DNA from 2 places in the Mesorhizobium sp. M7A.F.Ce.TU.012.03.2.1 genome. Region 2 is predicted to be linked to the other one. Evidence: riboswitches for the same ligand, from Rfam matches in the RefSeq annotation. Region 2 holds a riboswitch; the other holds the start of a gene.
What was found. A riboswitch is a leader RNA that binds a small molecule or an ion and turns the genes downstream of it on or off. The one in region 2 is predicted to bind thiamine pyrophosphate.
Positions count from the first base shown of each region.

Region 1 (4,260 bases), 2.1 Mb from region 2:
GCTTCGCTCGAAGAGATCAGTGTCGTGTGCTCGTCAGGCACGCCGTAATCGGCATAGACGAAGCTGCGTTGTTTGACGCCCCTGAGCTCGGCGTCGACACCCTCCCAGGTCGAGACTTCGAGCGTGAAATCGACCGAACCGTTGGCCAGCGCCTCATAGGCTGAGGTGCCGAGCGTCACCGTCTCGAAATTGCCCTTGCCGCCATCATGGCGGATGATGGTCGATATCAGGGCGTTTTCCCAGGCGCTGCCGAAGCCGCCATAGGTCAGGCCGTCGAGGTTTCTCGGGCTTACGATCTCGCTGCGGGCCGCATTGAAGACCACGCGGCCGGTTTCCGATTGCACCACCGCATAGACGCCCTTCAGGTCCGCTCCGGCGGTTCTCTGGGTGAACAGGCTGATGGTGCCGTTGATGCCGAAATCGGCGACGCGATTTGCAACCAGCGTGCCCGCACCGGTATCGCTGTAAGGCAGGATGTCGACCTCGAGCCCGGCCTCGCGATAGAAGCCCTTGTCGCGGGCGACGAACAGTCCGATGTGGTTGGTGTTGACAGTCCAGTCGAGGGCAACGGTGACCTTTTGTGCCGATTGTGCTTGGGCTCGCCCCGATCCGGCAACGAGCGGAAGGCCTGTGGCAAGGGTCAGCAACAACGCCTGCCGGCGCGTCAAGTCAGTCATGATCGTGTCCTTTGGATGGGGTGGCGTTGAGGATGATGTCGAGAATCTCGGCCTCGAGCGTACTTGCCTGGCGCGCGGCATCGCCGCCAAGGCTGCGCGGGCGCGGCAGCGGCACCTTGATTTCACGCACGATGCGGGCCGGGCGCGCCGACAGCACATAGATGCGGTCGGACAGGAACACGGCTTCGCGCACGTCATGGGTGATCAGGAGCGCCGTCCAGCGATGATGCCGCCACATCTGTTCCAGCCAGCGCTGCATGGCCGTGCGGGTCAGCGCGTCGAGAGCGCCGAACGGCTCGTCGAGCAAAAGCATGTCGCGTTGCTGCACCACCGTGCGCAGCAAGGCCGCGCGCTGGCGCATACCGCCGGACAGTTGCGCTGGAAAATGCCGCTCGAAGCCGGCAAGCCCGAATTCGGCAAACAACGGCGCAACGCGCGCCCGCGCCGCCTGTCTCCTCATGCCTTGCACTTCGAGCCCGAGCGTCGCGTTTTCGAGGATGCGCCGCCACGGCATCAGCGCGTCACGCTGCGGCATGAAGGCGAAATGCCTGCCGTGGTCGTCGAGCGGCGCGCCGTCGAACAACATCTCGCCCTCGCCATGCTCGGCGCCGGTCAGGAGCTGGAAGAGTGTCGATTTGCCGGCGCCCGAGGGTCCAAGGATCGAGACGAATTCACCAGCGCCGACGCTAAGCGAAATATCGGCCAGCACGTCGAGCCCACCGAACGCCTTGCGCACATGCCGCAGCTCGAGCCGGTTCATCGCCAGGCCCCCTTCCCGGCGGTTTCCTTGCCGGCCCGCTCCCAGGGCATCGCGAGGCGCTGCAGCAGTACAGTCGACCCGAACAGGACAAGTGTCAGCGCGGCACTCACTCCGACGGCGGCAAGAACCAGGTCAGGACGGAAATTGTTCTTGGCGTTGAGCATGTAGATGCCCAGCCCCTTCGCGGCCCCCGCATATTCGGCGAAGATCGCGCCGACCACGGCGTAGGTGATGGAGATCCTCAAACCAGCGAAGAAATAGGGCAGCGCCGAAGGCAGCCGTGCCAGCACGAAGATGCGCCAGCGCCCTGCCCCCATGGCGCGCAGCATTTGCCCGATCTCGGCCTCGGTCGACTCATAACCCTCGACCAACGCAACCAGCATCGGAAAGAAGGTAACCAGCGCCACCAGCATGATCTTGGGCGCCAGCCCGAAGCCGAACCAGAGCACCACCAGCGGCGCGATCGCCACCAGCGGCAAGGTCTGGCTGACGATTAAGACAGGAAACATCGCACGCCGCAGCGGCTGGAAGAAGTCGACCAGCATTGACAGCACGAAGGCAGCGCTGAGCGAACAGGCAAAGCCGAGCAGCGTGGCGCCGATGGTCGGAATGGCGTTGTCGGCCAGCGCCTGGCGATTGAGCAGCGCTTGCTCGAAAACGCGCGACGGCGCCGGCAGTGTCGTCGGCCTGATGCCGGAATAGGTGGCATAAAGCTCCCACGCCAGCAGGAGCAAACCGACCGAGATCATGGCCGGCATTGCCTTGACAAGAAGGCTCGCGATCGGGCGCGAAGCGACTGATGATGTGGCCACGGGAGATAACCTTTGACGGCAGCGCGAAAGCGCGGCTGGCTCAGACAGCCGACGGGCTGTTGGCCGAGACCGTGACGTCGAGGGTTACGTGGCCGGCGCCTGGTCCGAAGCGGCAGAAGGCCTCGTCCAGCGCCGAAAAGATCGCACCGGCATCACCGCGCAGTTTCGTGCAGAAATGCTTGGAACGCTCATAGACGCCGGACTGCTTGAGAAAATCGATGCAGCCGTAGATCTCGTCCATGTGGTCGTCGGTGCCCATCACATAGAGCGAGAACTGCGCCGCCGCCGGCTGGCCGGTGGCAGCAGCATTGCGCACCGCCGCGATGGCCGCATCCTTGCGCGGGCCGAGTGGCCCAACAGGCCCGCCAAGTGCATCGGAGCGGCAGATCGGATCATCCGGCTCGCCAGGGCACCCGCGCGAGATGGTGGCCGACAACACGCAATGTTTGCCGCTGCGTGCCGCCGCCACGAAGAGGTCGCGCATGGCGGGAAACAGCACTTCGGGCGGCCCGACCAGCAAGGTCGAGATGTCGTCGGTCTCGATCCTGAGCTTGTCGCGCCAGGGATCGAGCGCACCGAGCGCGCCAAGAATGACACCGACGAAATCGTCGGTCATGGGGTATAGGGAAATCTGTGCGCCTGAAAACATCGCCCGCCTCGCTCCGCTGGTATTACCCAGATCAGCTTCTAGGGTCTGTGGGCTTGCCGCCCCCGTCTCAGCCCCGACCGTACGGAGCACCCCTGTGGATGTGCGCCTTAAAGCATCATTCGAGTTCAAGGGAAAGCCGTTTTTTCAGAGCACTGCGCCAAAAGCATTGCGCCAGTCACGGTGCGCCTGTGCGGAATTTTGTCGGGAACCTTCGCCGCTGCGACCGGTTGTCCCCACAGTCGCAACGCGATCACTTTCGTAGAAAACAAGCGACGACTTCACAGAAATGGAGACAAACCATGTTCATGAAAATCCTCGCAGCTTCGGTTCTCACCATTGGTCTGGCCACGTCAGCCATGGCGCAAAGCGCCGGCAGCAACAACGCAAATGGAAGCGGCAGCGGCAAATCGGTGACGGTTGAGCCGAACACGCCGGCTTCACCGAATACGGTCGAGCCGGACACTGTCGACCCGGGCACGACCAACAGCACGACTGGCACGGTAGGAGATATGAATTCAAACGCGGATCAGAATTGCCCGGCAAGTCCGCAGGGGGCGCAGGCAGATGCCAACGGCACCTCCCCGGGCACCACCTCGCCGACAGTCAACGACAACAATTGCGGCAAGTAATCTGCACGCGATCGAACCAAAGCCGCGGAGCACAACCTCCGCGGCTTTGTTCTACCACGACGCGGGGATCGGGGTTTGGTACAACCTTGAACTCTACGAAACCGCCGTCTCGCGAACCGGCAGCTTCCAGCCTGGCCTGACGAAGTGGCAGGTGTATCCGTTGGGATATTTCTCCAGATAGTCCTGATGCTCGGGCTCGGCTTCCCAGAACGGACCAACGGGTGCGACTTCGGTGATGACCTTGCCCGGCCACAGGCCCGAGGCATCGACATCGGCGATGGTGTCCTCGGCGACGCGCTTCTGTTCGTCGCTGGTGTAATAGATCGCCGAGCGATAACTCGTCCCGACATCGTTGCCCTGGCGGTTGCGGGTCGTCGGATCGTGGATCTGGAAAAAGCGTTCCAGCAGCGTGCGATAGCTTATGATGGCCGGATCGAAATTGATCTCGATGGCTTCGGCGTGGGTGCCGTGGTTGCGGTAGGTGGCGTTGGGCACGTCGCCGCCGCTGTAGCCGACACGGGTGGAGATGACGCCGGGATAGCGCCGTATCAAATCCTGCATGCCCCAGAAACAGCCGCCGGCAAGGACTGCACGTTCGGTCGAAGTCGCCATGTCACGTCTCCTCAAAAGCAATTCCAGGAAAAGTGTGTGGCGGTTTTCCGTCTGGAATTGCGTGAAAGCAAGTGGTCTCGCCATAAATGGGCATTGTCACCTGCTTCGTCCAGCGGACGCG
Region 1 is NZ_CP034779.1:4,075,753-4,080,012, reverse strand. Features, by position in the region: gene EJ079_RS19975 (ABC transporter substrate-binding protein) at 1-677, opposite strand, end outside; gene EJ079_RS19970 (ABC transporter ATP-binding protein) at 670-1,437, opposite strand; gene EJ079_RS19965 (ABC transporter permease) at 1,434-2,195, opposite strand; gene EJ079_RS19960 (YkoF family thiamine/hydroxymethylpyrimidine-binding protein) at 2,290-2,898, opposite strand; TPP riboswitch at 2,889-3,002, opposite strand; gene EJ079_RS19955 (hypothetical protein) at 3,198-3,527, shown strand; gene msrA (peptide-methionine (S)-S-oxide reductase MsrA) at 3,621-4,139, opposite strand.
Region 1: another riboswitch for thiamine pyrophosphate. It lies ahead of EJ079_RS19960 (YkoF family thiamine/hydroxymethylpyrimidine-binding protein); the one in region 2 lies ahead of thiC (phosphomethylpyrimidine synthase ThiC).

Region 2 (4,260 bases):
GGGACATGGCCCGGGCCTTCGATCATCACCTGGCAGTCCTTTGCCCAGGCAATCTTGGTGAGTTCTCCAAGTGTTTCCAGTTCGGCGAATTGCGCCGCGTCGTTCGCATCGGCGATTGAACCGGGACGAAGGCCGTCGCCGAGCGAGAAGGAGACGTCATAGGCTCTGGCGATGTCGCAGATCTCCTCGAAATGCTCGTAGAGGAAGCTCTCCCGGTGATGGTGCAGGCACCATTTGGCCATGATCGAGCCGCCGCGCGAGACGATGCCCGTGACCCGGTCGACGGTCAGCGGTATGTAGTGCAGCCGCACGCCGGCGTGGATGGTGAAATAGTCGACGCCTTGCTCGGCCTGCTCGATCAGCGTGTCGCGGTAGACCTCCCAGTTCAGATCCTCGGCGATGCCGTTGACCTTTTCCAGCGCCTGATAGAGCGGCACCGTACCGATCGGCATCGGCGCATTGCGCACGATCCAGTCGCGGATGTTATGGATGTTGCGGCCGGTCGACAGGTCCATCACCGTGTCCGCGCCCCAGCGGATCGCCCAGACCATTTTTTCGACCTCTTCGGCCATCGATGATGTGACAGCCGAGTTGCCGATGTTGGCGTTGATCTTGACCAGAAAATTGCGACCGATGATCATCGGCTCGCTCTCGGGATGATTGATGTTGGCGGGAATGATTGCGCGTCCGCGCGCCACCTCGTCGCGCACGAATTCGGGTGTGACGAAATCTGGGATCGCCGCGCCGAAGGCTTCGCCGTCGCGTTGCAGCTTGCCGCGCATCACCTCGCGGCCGAGATTCTCGCGGATGGCTACGAACTCCATTTCTGGCGTGATGATGCCGGCGCGCGCATAGGCAAGTTGGGTCACCGCCTTGCCCTGCTTGGCCTTGAGCGGCCGATTGCGTATCGGAAATTCCGGTGTCAGGCGCTCGCCGGTGGCGAAACCATTGTCTTCCGGCCGGACGTGGCGGCCGTCATAGGCTTCGACATCGCCACGCGCCGTGACCCATTCGTGGCGAAGCCGGGCAAGGCCTTTTTCGATGCTGGTTTCGACCGACGGATCGGTATAGGGGCCGGACGGATCGTAGACGGTGACGGGCGGTTCGCCGGCCGTCGGATGGACGGAAATCTCGCGCATCGGCACCCTGATCTGCGGGTAGAGGACGCCGGGCTTGTGGATTTTCCGCGAGGCGGGCAGTGGTCCCGTCGACACGGCGGGGGTGAGGGCATTCATCGTGAGGCTCCTTTGCTCATGCATTGGAGACCCAGTTCTGTGCCGGAAGGATGAAAAGACGCTTCTGTAGACCTGCTGCAGCAGGACCTCGGGCGTAAACTCCCGCAAAGCGCTTGCACCGTCCCTACGCCAGTATGAACTGGATCAGGTTCAACGGGTCACTGCGCCGCGAAAGCCAGCAGTATCTCAGCCCCTTGCCGGGACTCCCCTGGTGAATGCCTCAGGTTGAACGGGCTGACGCTATCTTGTCAAGCGCATTCGGGCGCCTTCGGCCGGTGGCGACGGCCGGCGGCCAGCCGGGCGGAGAGCTCGCGCATGCATCGGGGACAAGTCACGCCCCGTTGACCGTGGCCAAAGCCTCATTCGCTTCGTGAAGGATGGAGAAACTGTATTGGCCATGTGAGCGTATCGACCAAGTAGCTCAGGCGGTCACGGATGTGGTTATTCTGGTCGAAGGTGACGAACGGCCTTGGGGGTCACCTCCTTTAGGATTCAGAGATTGGAAGACGGCTTCTCGCGATCTCGGCCATCAGGAAATACCTGTCTTCGGCTCAACCTCGACATGGCGTCCGATCGACCGCAGATATACAGCTATCTCGTTCATGAGATGATCGCGTTCGCCGTAGATTTCAGCAATCCTACGCAGCTGTGGCTCGACGGCCCTCCGTTGCGCTGGCGTGAAATCAGCATCGCCAAAGACGTATCCCAAGTTGCCAATCGCGCAAATGTTGCAGCCGGCGTCCACAACTGCTTGTACGAATGCCGGAATGTCTTTTTCTTGCATGGTCTTCATGTCGAACCTCTCGTGAATGGCGTGCTTGCGCCCCAATCTGCCTTTTCAGCGTGTCCTCTGGGCGGCGCAAGCCCTGAGCGTGATTGTGCACGGGCAACCTCGACTATCCCATCTGCCACGCTCTTTAGAATCGGTGGGGTCTGGTGATCGCAGGCTGGGCCACTCAAAAGCCTACAAGAAGAAAGTCATGGCGACCATTGCTCAAGATCGCAAGGGTGCGTGCAAGACCTTCCGTTGGCAGTCATGCACGCTCGCTCAGAGATAGTCCGGCCGCGGAAATTCTCCCTTATTCGTAAGAAAGCTCATTGAGCAACTGGGCATTGAGCAACTGGGTCTCACGTCGCGGGTCTCGTGTGCTTCACACCCGAAAAATAGCCGCCGTGGCAATTCTCGAAAAGTGCAGGCTACCTCGTTAAGGACACTGCGGATGATCGTTCGCGCTTGGCAAAAGCGAACGGATTAGTCTATGGCTCTCGGCAGGGGGGCGAGTTATGCGGCGGGTGCGAATCCTTCAAGTAGGCGATATTCACTATCCGGACTGGCATCCTTCCTCGAGCAACATCGATGCCAAGGATAGCAAGTTCGCTCCGAAAATAACGCAGAAGCTACGCGCGTCTTCGCTGCGTGCCGTCTTGACGAAACTTCGGCGGCTGACGACTTCGAAGCCCTTGGATTCGATCGCCTTCATGGGGGATTTCACGAGCCGTGGCGACAAGACTTTCATTGCTTCGGCATTCCAGCATTTCACGTTGCTCTGCCGCGCACAGGGACGCAGTTCAAAGGCGCTTCCGTTGATATTCGTACCGGGAAATCACGATGTGAACCGTGATGACGCGCGCGAACTTGGACCGACTGAGAAATTCAGCGAAATGGCGAGTTTAGCCGCCCGCTTGGGTTGGCAGACCGTTCCCGTGGACCAACCCGTGCACTTCAGACTTCCGACAGGATCCGCAGGCGCAAACTTCATCCTCGTCAACACAGCAATAGGCAGTTGGGAGCTTCAGAACCTTCCCGCGTTCCTTCGTGATCGTCTCGAGGCACTCAGTCCTTCTACAGAACCTGTAGATCTCGGTTCGCCGGACATCTCGGGACATTCGCCCGCGACACCTCCCAGCGATCCAGATAAGGAGGCGTCCGACGACGAGTATTACGGTCAGATGGACACGCCATACATCTCGCGTGAGATGCTTGCAGGCCTACAGGAATTGCTCCAGCAGCCCGACATGCGTTACGGCATCATGATCGGCCATCACAATCTGCTGCCACAAAAGACTCCGCGCATTACGCCATACGCGGAGATGCTCAACAGCGGATTTGTCAGAACTCAGCTGCTGCAGGGTAACAAGCCTATCGTCTACCTGCATGGACACATACATGCTGATCCGGTCGAGATCGTCAACGATCCAAGGTTTCCGGACGGCAAATTGATCTGCATCTCAGCACCAGAGATACAGTCAGGTTTCAATGAGCTCGTCTTCTTCACGACCGATCAGGGAGAGCTCGTCGGCATCCGACTTATACCCTACCGCACCAATGTCGCCGACGGGACGGTCATGGAAGGCGAACATTGCTTTATTTCGACCATGTCCAACGGCAAGGCCTTTCTGAACAACGACACGTTTGACCTGCAGCGCCGACTGCGCGACCATGCCACCAGGCGCGGGAATGGGTTACTCTTCTGGGACGAGATCACTGAGATTGCCGCCTCCGCCGAGCTAGGGCTAGATCTGGAAGACTCTCTTCTGATGCTCCAAGCGGCGCGCTTCGTCGAGATAGACGGCCTCACCAAGGCAAACTCGGCTTGGCGCATTAAGGTAAGGGACGAATAGCGATGGAGAATCCGTTCGGCCCCAACAGGATCGAGTACGAAAGCCGCCCGATACTGTGGTTCAGTCAGAAGTCGGCCTTGATTTCTGCCGCCGCCAAGCCGGTCTTCGTCGCAGGGACGAGAGGCAGCGGCAAGACCAGCATTCTTCGCTCGCTTTCCACAGTCCATATCCTTGAAGACAAAAGTCTCGCGGACCAAGTCGGCAAGCTCGGCTGGTATGGCGTCTTCTTCCAGCTCAATGAGACATTCTCGCCCCTAATCGACAACGCGGTTCTGAACCTCATTCCGGAGCGGATACGCTTCGACACGGCCGCCGTGATCCCGCGGCAATTCGTAATCTTCTCTCACTATCTGGAGCTGAAGATAGTCGAACGCCTGCTCGAGAGCATCGGCCAGCTCAGACG
Region 2 is NZ_CP034779.1:1,971,434-1,975,693, forward strand. Features, by position in the region: gene thiC (phosphomethylpyrimidine synthase ThiC) at 1-1,235, opposite strand, end outside; TPP riboswitch at 1,339-1,455, opposite strand; gene EJ079_RS09530 (hypothetical protein) at 1,765-2,028, opposite strand; gene EJ079_RS09535 (metallophosphoesterase) at 2,520-3,857, shown strand; gene EJ079_RS09540 (hypothetical protein) at 3,860-4,260, shown strand, end outside.